Regions from separate parts of the Glaciimonas sp. Gout2 genome, predicted to be linked through region 1. Evidence: predicted binding sites of a transcription regulator. Region 1 holds the regulator's gene; the other holds the start of a gene.
What was found. Region 1 encodes LexA, which represses DNA repair genes until DNA is damaged. Its sites were predicted from a motif close to ACTGTATNNNNATACAGT; they were not measured.
Positions count from the first base shown of each region.

Region 2: imuA (translesion DNA synthesis-associated protein ImuA) is a predicted target of LexA. The motif match lies at 2,081-2,098, and genes of this name have one in related genera.

Region 1 covers NZ_JASJXA010000081.1:929-5,395, forward strand. Annotated here, with positions in the region: gene rpsF (30S ribosomal protein S6) at 47-439, opposite strand; gene lexA (transcriptional repressor LexA) at 715-1,389, shown strand; gene QN379_RS22715 (RNA methyltransferase) at 1,609-2,388, opposite strand; gene QN379_RS22720 (inositol monophosphatase family protein) at 2,721-3,524, shown strand; gene QN379_RS22725 (DEAD/DEAH box helicase) at 4,061-4,467, shown strand, end outside.
Region 2 covers NZ_JASJXA010000013.1:126,321-130,787, forward strand. Annotated here, with positions in the region: gene QN379_RS11615 (DNA polymerase Y family protein) at 1-1,057, opposite strand, end outside; gene imuA (translesion DNA synthesis-associated protein ImuA) at 1,108-1,986, opposite strand; gene QN379_RS11625 (hypothetical protein) at 2,404-4,467, opposite strand, start outside.

The DNA of each region.
Region 1 (4,467 bases):
CTATTTGGAAAATGGTGACGCAATGAATGCAAGTTAATCGGCAAAATTAGGCGGCTGCCGGGGCTGATGCTGGCGCAGCTGGTGCTTCAGTACGATGGCTTTTAGCAGCATCTTCCTTTTGCACAGCCTTCATCATTGGCGATGGGCCAGTTTCAGCTTTTTTCAGCTTGACCGTCAGGTGACGCAAAACAGCATCATTGAACTTAAAGCCAGTTTCGATTTCGGTCAGTGTTTCGCTGTCGCATTCGATGTTCAAGCAAACATAGTGTGCTTTTGCCAATTTTTGGATCAGGTAAGCCAATTGACGGCGACCCCAATCTTCAACGCGATGAACGATACCGCCACGTGTAGTGACAATACCCTTATAGCGTTCGATCATTGCAGGCACTTGCTCGCTTTGATCCGGATGGACGATAAACACGATTTCATAATGACGCATGTAAGCTCCTTTTTGGACTGTTGAAAATAGCCCACCCCGGCGTCAAGACGAGTGTGGGAAGAGGAAAGTCGATAACTATACAGTGAAATCCTTCAAAACTCAATGCTCAATACACATGATCGTCATACAGACAAATAGATTGTCAAATTTACTTGCATTCAACTGAATACTGTACAAAAATACAGACTGTTTATATACACAGTTCGCCGGTGGCATAAATCGCAGCATGAACGCCATATTCTCGCACCAGCCCTTATTCGACAACCGCTATCAATATGATCAAATTAACTGCACGCCAACAACAAATACTTGATCTCATCAGGGATGCTATTGAGAACACGGGTTTCCCTCCGACTCGCGCTGAAATCGCATCCGAGTTAGGATTTCGCTCAGCCAATGCAGCTGAAGAGCATTTGCAGGCGCTTGCACGCAAAGGCGCCATCGAAATTTCGCCGGGGACGTCTCGCGGAATACGGCTTCTTGCAAAAGGCCCTAGCCCGACTAGTAAGCGCAATAATGATGACATCGGGCAGCAATTTACCTTACCCCATCCTGCATTAATGCAACTCAATCTTCCATTGGTGGGACGCGTGGCTGCCGGATCACCAATCCTGGCACAGGAACACGTTCAGGCACGATACAACATTGATCCTACCTTTTTTAGCGATAAACCGGATTACTTGCTGAAGGTACGCGGCATGTCTATGCGTGATGCCGGTATTCTTGATGGGGATCTACTAGCTGTCAAAAAAACGGAATCAGCGAGAAACGGTCAAATAGTCGTAGCACGACTGGGCGATGACGTCACCGTCAAGCGATACAAAAAAACTGGCTCTTCGATACAACTACTACCAGAAAATCCAGAATTTGAACCGATCATTGTCAGCGAAGATCAAGATGACTTTGCGTTAGAAGGCTTAGTGGTGGGATTAATGCGGAACTGGGGCTAATCCTTAAAAATGCAATTATCGGCTCGATCAGAGCTGATAATTGCAAGCGTATCAAGGCGCACTTTTTAATGAAGACGTAAGCTAATTAACCTAAATAGCGCATTTGAAAGCCCCTCTCAGGATGAAAAGCGGCATCTCTTAGCGTTAATCAAAACTACTCAAAAATTCCTTAATTACTTTTGAAGCAATAATTTTTAACACCCGGAAAAAATTTCTCCATCAATCAAGACGCCGCCGCTTAGTCAAAATCTGATTAGCGATACCGCGCAAAATATTCACCTCTTCAGTTTCCAACCCTGCGCGTGCAAACAAACGCTTCAGGCGTGGCATCAATTTTTTCGGATGTGCCGGATCGAGAAAATCGATTTCAATCAGTGCTTTTTCCAAATGGGCAAACATACCTTCAATCTCAATCAGATTAGCGGTATCGCCGTGAAATCCGATCTCGTCACTTGACTCACTCTCGCCAGGCGGTTGTTCAGCGCTAGCCGCGACCCGAAACTCATAAGCTAATACTTGCACCGCTTGCGATAAATTTAAGGAGGAATAATCGGGATTCGCCGGAATGTTAATTAATACATTACATTTCTCGACGATTTCATTCGGCAAACCATAGCGCTCGCTTCCAAATAATATTGCCCCAGTCAGGGTTTTATCTGTCGCTAGTTGCGCCGCCACCGCTCTTGGTGCCATCACAGGTGGAGAAAACTCGCGGAGGCGCGCACTTAGCGCAGCTGCATAATTGCACCCGATCAAGGCCTGTTCGACAGTCTCGACGATTCTGGCTGACGATAGAATATCTTGCGCACCGCTTGCTAATGCAATTGCCTCATCACGCTGTAAAACGTCCGGATAGCGGGGATTCACCAGGACCAGCTCGGAAAATCCCATTGTTTTAATAGCACGTGCAGCTGCGCCAACATTGCCGGGACTACTGGTATCAACCAGTACAAAGCGTAGGCGATTGAAAAGAGACGTGTTGGTTTTTGTCAGGTTCATTTAAAATAGCGTCATTCGCAGGTTAATTTTCAGGAAACGCTGATGTTTAGTGTCTTGGAGTATTAGCCGGGAGCCTGTCGGTCTGACCGGATCAAAGTGAAAAATGCACTGAACGAGGACAGATTTTGCCAGATTCGCAGCACCGATAGCCAGCTATTGGTCGAGAAACTGATGAAACATGACCTGACCAGATCATTTTTCAGCCGATTCCGCATAGCCCGTCAGGCCCTTGTTACCGTCAAGACGGCCTGCATCGCTCATTATTAATAATATAGGTTGGTTCTGTTCCCATTAGGCACAGTGCCGCCATTTTAACGGAACCGAATCCAGATATGCATCCTATGCTCAATACGGCCATCAAGGCCGCCCGTCGTGGTGCCGCAGTCATTTCGCGCGCCTCCTTCGATCTCGACCTGCTTCAGGTAGAAAAAAAAGCACATAACGATTTTGTCACTGAAGTTGATAAAAATGCCGAAGCGGCAATTATTGACATTTTGAAGAACGCCTATCCAGACCACGCCATATTGGCCGAAGAGTCCGGTGCGTCCGACAATCTACATGACGAAAACGAAAACGTCTGGATTATCGATCCAATCGATGGCACTACCAACTTCATCCATGGCTTTCCACAATACTGCGTGTCGATTGCGTTACAGCATCGTGGACAAATTACCCAAGCCGTCATCTATGACCCAACTCGTAATGATTTATTTACCGCTAGCAAGGGCGCTGGCGCTTACTTAAATGAAAAACGTATCCGTGTCAGCAAACGCACTCGCATTGCAGATGGCTTGATTGGAACCGGCTTTCCTTTCCGCGAGACCGAAGGGCCGGTCATGGACGAGTACATGAAAATGTTCCGCGTAATGACACAAAACTGCGCTGGTCTGCGCCGCCCCGGCTCGGCTGCGCTCGATCTGGCATACGTTGCAGCGGGTCGCCTGGATGGTTTTTTTGAAAAAGGTTTAAAACCGTGGGACATCGCGGCTGGTACTTTGCTGATTACGGAATCTGGCGGTATCGTCGGTAACTTTGTTGGGGATTCTGATTACCTCTACAAAGGCGACGTATTGGCTGGCAACCCTAAAATATTCGCACAATTGGTTAGTTTATTATCGCCATACGCAAAAAAGTAGAAAAAAACTGAATGGCATCCTATCCTAAAGATGAGGCCAGAATGTCACAAGGGAATAGGTTCAGGGATATCACTAAAGTGGCGTGATTTGAACCAACTGATCGACTCAAATGATCGACGCCTCTGACGGCATCATATGTTTTTATATGATGCCGTTTTCACATCAAAAGCGCCAAATGTTTTGTGATATTTAGCTGCCAATCACCGTGCGATGCGATGAAGGTCGATGGCAATTCAATCACTATTGAAAAACACTAACGATAAAAATTTCGCTACACTTTTAATGACTGAGAGAGAAATCCAAAAATTTCGAACGATGCCGCGCAAACGCGCGGTTTGTTGTTGTTCGCTGTTATACTTCTGCCTTATGCGGCCATTCACCAGTCAAGTGTCGCCGTAAGGGAGCGAGAAAAGTTTAGTTCAGAGGGCTTTTTAGCTGTCTCAACAATTGCTTGCTAGTTCCTGAATTCATTAATCCCGTTTGCCTGCGACTGGCGCCCGAGCGGCGACAGGCCGATATTCTTCTATTGAGCTTCCATGTTATTTTCTGAACTCGGCTTGTCCGATGCCATCGTTCGCGCTGTTACCGAGCACGGCTACACAACGCCTACTCCAATTCAAGCGCAAGCAATTCCTGCCGTGCTAGCTGGCGGAGATTTGCTTGCGGGCGCCCAAACCGGCACCGGAAAAACCGCTGGCTTCACCTTGCCCGTCCTGCACCGCCTGGCTACTTCGCCAACAAACCCGACTGGTTCCCATCGTCCAATTCGCGCACTGATTTTGACGCCGACTCGCGAACTCGCGGCACAAGTCGAAGAAAGCGTGCGTTTATACGGTAAATATTTGCCGTTAACTTCAGCGGTTATTTTTGGCGGTGTTGGCATTAATCCGCAAATCAAAATTTTGAAACATGGCGTTGATATCCTGGTGTGCACACCAGGCCG
Region 2 (4,467 bases), on a different contig from region 1:
CAGGAAAGAGTGATGCGGTAGGTGGCAACATTGGGGTTACCTGGGTTGCACTCAGTCGCACGGCAATAATCGGACCACTTAGCTGATAACGGCTAAGACGCTCTTTTAGCAAGCGCAACAAATGCGCTTCATGCCATGCCGGTTCTGCGAGTGTTATTTCCAAAGTGCTTGGTGCAATTGCCTGACGCCCGCGTTCATGTTCCATTGAAAGAACAAAACCAGAGATCGCCAACTGTTGTGCCGCCAGCCAGCCGATCATTTGCTGGATTAAGTGACGTGCGCCGAACAAGACCGATTCGGCATGTTCTATCCGATCTGGTAATTCCAGATAGGCTGAGAATTCTTTCGGGGCTTGCACCCATTCAAACATTTCCGGTGCGACGCCATACGCACAATCGAGCGTTTCCAGTATCCGTTTGTCGCTACGTCGCAGCAATCCCGCGCGCGGTAATCTGCGAAGATCAGCAATGGTGCGACAGCCGATTCCTTCCAGCCACTCTTGATAAGGATGTGTTGCCGGCAATACAGAAAATGGTAATGCCTGGATGTAGCGCAGTGCGGTATCCATTCGGACGCTGCGACGTTGTTTGGGTAGACCGGAACGCGGTACATAACGCGCTAAACACCACGCTCCTTGTGCGGTTGGCGCCATGCTGATTTGTGCGGTAAAGCCGAGCGCATCAATGCTTGCACGCACACGACGACAGAGTACTAAGCGACCGCCGAAAGCGCTCAGGCTGGCGCTGATGTTAAGCAGTAAGCTGGCTTCTTCGGCATGTGTGACTTCCGGTGTGTATTGCAACAATGTCAGCGCTATCGCATCCATTGCACTTTGCTCCTTGACTAAATCCCGTTCATAAAGGGTAGTTTGGGGAGCGATTGCCAGCACGCCGCCGCGCCGCATTCCGCTGCGCACACCGCTGGCGGCAGCATCGGTTGTCATCGTCAATACCTGATCGTGATCCATTACCGCCATCATGCCTGGTGCAGACCAGCGCGGGCGGCAGGTTTCAAGCGGTAATAAAGGAAGATGTACACCAATCCACAAAGGCATCATTATTGGCCTCCTAAAAAGTGGCTGTACGCGTCAGTTCGAGTCAATTCGCGTCAATATTGGTTATGCGGTGCTGGCAATTCCACAGACTGGATTTGTGTTTCTAGTGCGAGTTCCTGGTTATGCCCTTGGTTCTTCTTCATGGACTGAGTTGTCTTAATGTTGATTCTTGAGAGTATTTTTGTGTCCGTAATATTTGTGCTGACTGAATGTATTAATGGATTTGATGTTTCTTCCACTGCATCCGATGCTTCGCTATTGGCCCAAGTCAGGTAAAGCGGTTCAATATGTTGCGGTCCGCGACGCTTGAGTAGTTGTACTTCGATACCGTTATGTGCAGGGCGGAGCAACAGTCTTAACGGCGCAGGTGACGACTCATGGGCCGCGCTCAAAGGTCGGACCATCCACAACATGGTGTTGCTGGCTTGTGCTGCGAGGTGCAAGCGTCGTAGCGCATCGGTACGGATATGAGATTGCCAGAAAACCAGAGCACCACAACTACCATTGCGTAAAATCTGCTCAGCTGACCAAAGTGCATCAGCGCTTCCGGCGGTCTTTATCCATAGCAATTGATGCACAGGCAGACCCCAGCCGCTCCACGCTGCTATTTGGGGTAAATGGGGGGGGTGCAAAAGGACGATCCTTCGATTCTCTTGCGTGAGCATGGTTAAGGCAGGTTGCAATAAATGCATTTCACCACTTCCAGCTTGCTGCAACAAAAGCTCTATTAATGCCGAATGGGGCCATCCGCGATTGGGGAGTTCTTGATCCAGAGCGTCATGACCAGATGTCATGACGGCGCCGCGATAAGATGACATTTGATTGCCGCGCCACAACGCATGCGGGAGCGATTCAACTAGCGACTGTGCAGCAACGGATATGCTGCTGGAGCGAGCGGCAGGAGGCGCAATAATATGTGGAGTGGCGGACATAATTTAGCTCAATTGTTTAGTCGGATAGCATTTTTGCTAACTGACTTAATTAACAGATTATTTGAATAGACGAGAAAAAGATAATTTCTATTGTACTGTATAAATATACAGTACTTTTTCAATGGCTCTTCAATAATTCATTAGCTAATTTTGTTATGAGCCCACTTTGATGCTGAATTTTGCTAAATATTGGCTTTATTTTGTCTGTAGATCGATAGCGTTAGCGGGGTGATTCTTTCCGCATATTGCGGAACCTAGGTGAGTTGGCTTTGCGACAAGTTCGCTTCGATTCATTTGTGGCATTGTTTTCGGTACTTTGGTTGACGAATATCAACTCACCTCGATGTGCTTTTGATACCGCATACCTTCCTTACATCATGCACATGAGGCAAAAATACCATGAAATCTACACCAATTTTACTTTTTATGACTGCTCGCCTCAAACAATTCACGTGCCAGAAATTTTTGGACCTGGACATTCATATTGTTAGGTGAAGCATCGCGCGTATGTCTCAATTTTGTATTTTCAGCACCTACTTTAGGTAATACTATTGACATATGTTGAAGCCATGCGATAAATAGATCAGGCATCATAAATGCCGCAATTTTTTCATCGGGTGGTCCTTCGAAGACTTTTTTGACAAACTCCTGAAAACGTTTATCAGTGAGATCGTTCTTAATACCTTCGGGCAAATAATTCTTGAGGGTAGCGGGCAATACCGTTTTGAAATGCGCTAAAAAAATCTGCTTTGTTTGTGGTTGAGTTCCCGCATATCCCAGAAATGCCGCCTGTGAACTGAGTATGGCGTCGGCGTTCCGACGCAGACCGTTTTCTGAGTGGTGCCCATATTTTGATCTGTCTGCTGTAAGATAAAATTCCTGGTGACCGTCCGGTATTGCCAAATGTGACAACTCATGTTGTAAGGTGTCCTGCAACGAACTGGGGTTGTTGATTGGTGATAAAAATGTTGTGGTTATCAGATAAAGCTCGCCACGCTCAGGGCCGCCTTCATAAGTGTAGGCTGAAATCGTGTTGGCAAAGAGCGACGCCTCCTGAGGTGCGCTTTCTATATGTTTTTCCAGGTTATATCGGTAATGTATTCCTTGCGGGCTGATTGACGGCGAGATAATGCGTAGCTTATTGATGTTGTAGGGAGCGGCGCAACTGCCAAATTTTGATATTGTTCGTACCAAATTATCTTTGTAGGCCATTGTCAAACTTTCTTCAGCAACGTGAAAAAAAGCAGAAGCATGCTGCCAGAATGGTTGTGGGTCGTTCTTCGCCCAGTCTGTCAACTGACCGGCAAGTGAGTAGCTATTGGCGTATGCAGCACTAATATCGTGGGCAAATTTCGCTCCATAAATAGCACTTATTTCAGATAAGCCTTTGGCACGCACCGCAAATGTCCAGCCTCCAGCCTCTGTCAGTACTGAGGCTGGAGGGGGACCAAATACCGTTTTCCAGAGCCGCGATGTCATTTTTTGTTGCGGCATGATGAAGTTGGTTTCGTAATCATCATTTAAGTGGTTCAGCTCTTTTACCTGATCAACGTAAAGGTCTGCTAATTCGCCATAAGACTGTTGTGTCTGGCAGAGTTGCAGGCCTAGTTTGCACACATCTTTCAGTGCAGTGGCCGCCCCTCCCAAATGATCAGAGGATTCATGCTCTAGCTGTAAGTGTACTTCTTGCCAAAACTGCGTCAAATCCCGCAGCCTATTTGCTGGCACAGTGCCGCGTCCCCATGTTAACGTGCGTAGCTCCTTGCTGGCGGCAGACACGGTCAATTTCGGCTTGCTAACCATGCGAGCGGTTAAAGCGAGAAAATCTTGTGCGAGTTGGGGAATTTTTTGGAACGCATTTTCAATTTTTTCAGCATCGCGTAGCATTTCAAGTCGAAGCAGCGAGCGCTCATAAAAAGGAAGGTTTTTCATATCCAGCGTAACAAGATGATTGATTGCCTTAGTCCGTGCCGACTCTCGTGGTAAGGGCGTGATGTTAAAGCCCATCATGCTACAACTTGCTTGCAAAGTACCAGGTGGCGCTCGCCTCACTCTGCATCGCTTTTCTTCAAACGCCTCAGCAGAAAGTTCTTCGAATGCATTTTTTTGGTTCGGGCCATGGCGATATATGATGTTGCCGCTCTCATCTTGAAAGCTGAAAATAAATTGATCGGCATTAAAATTATCAACGTACATCGTCGATGCTGACCAACCTTCTGGTAAGTTAAACCCCTGTTTTATTGCGTCATCAAAAGAGGTAATAGTCTTAGGAAGCTCAGAGACTGGTGTAATCAAATGATTATTTGTTACGTGCCAGTTTTCGCCGTCATATTTCATATCAAGGCGTAAGTCGTTTGGAATACCTTCTCCCATAACGCGACGTTCCGTGCCCGGTCCAGATTTCTCTTCCAGTAAATAGAATTCGTCTTCAAGCTTGACATATTCACGGCCTCCTAAGCTATAGACGCCGCTTTCTGGCCG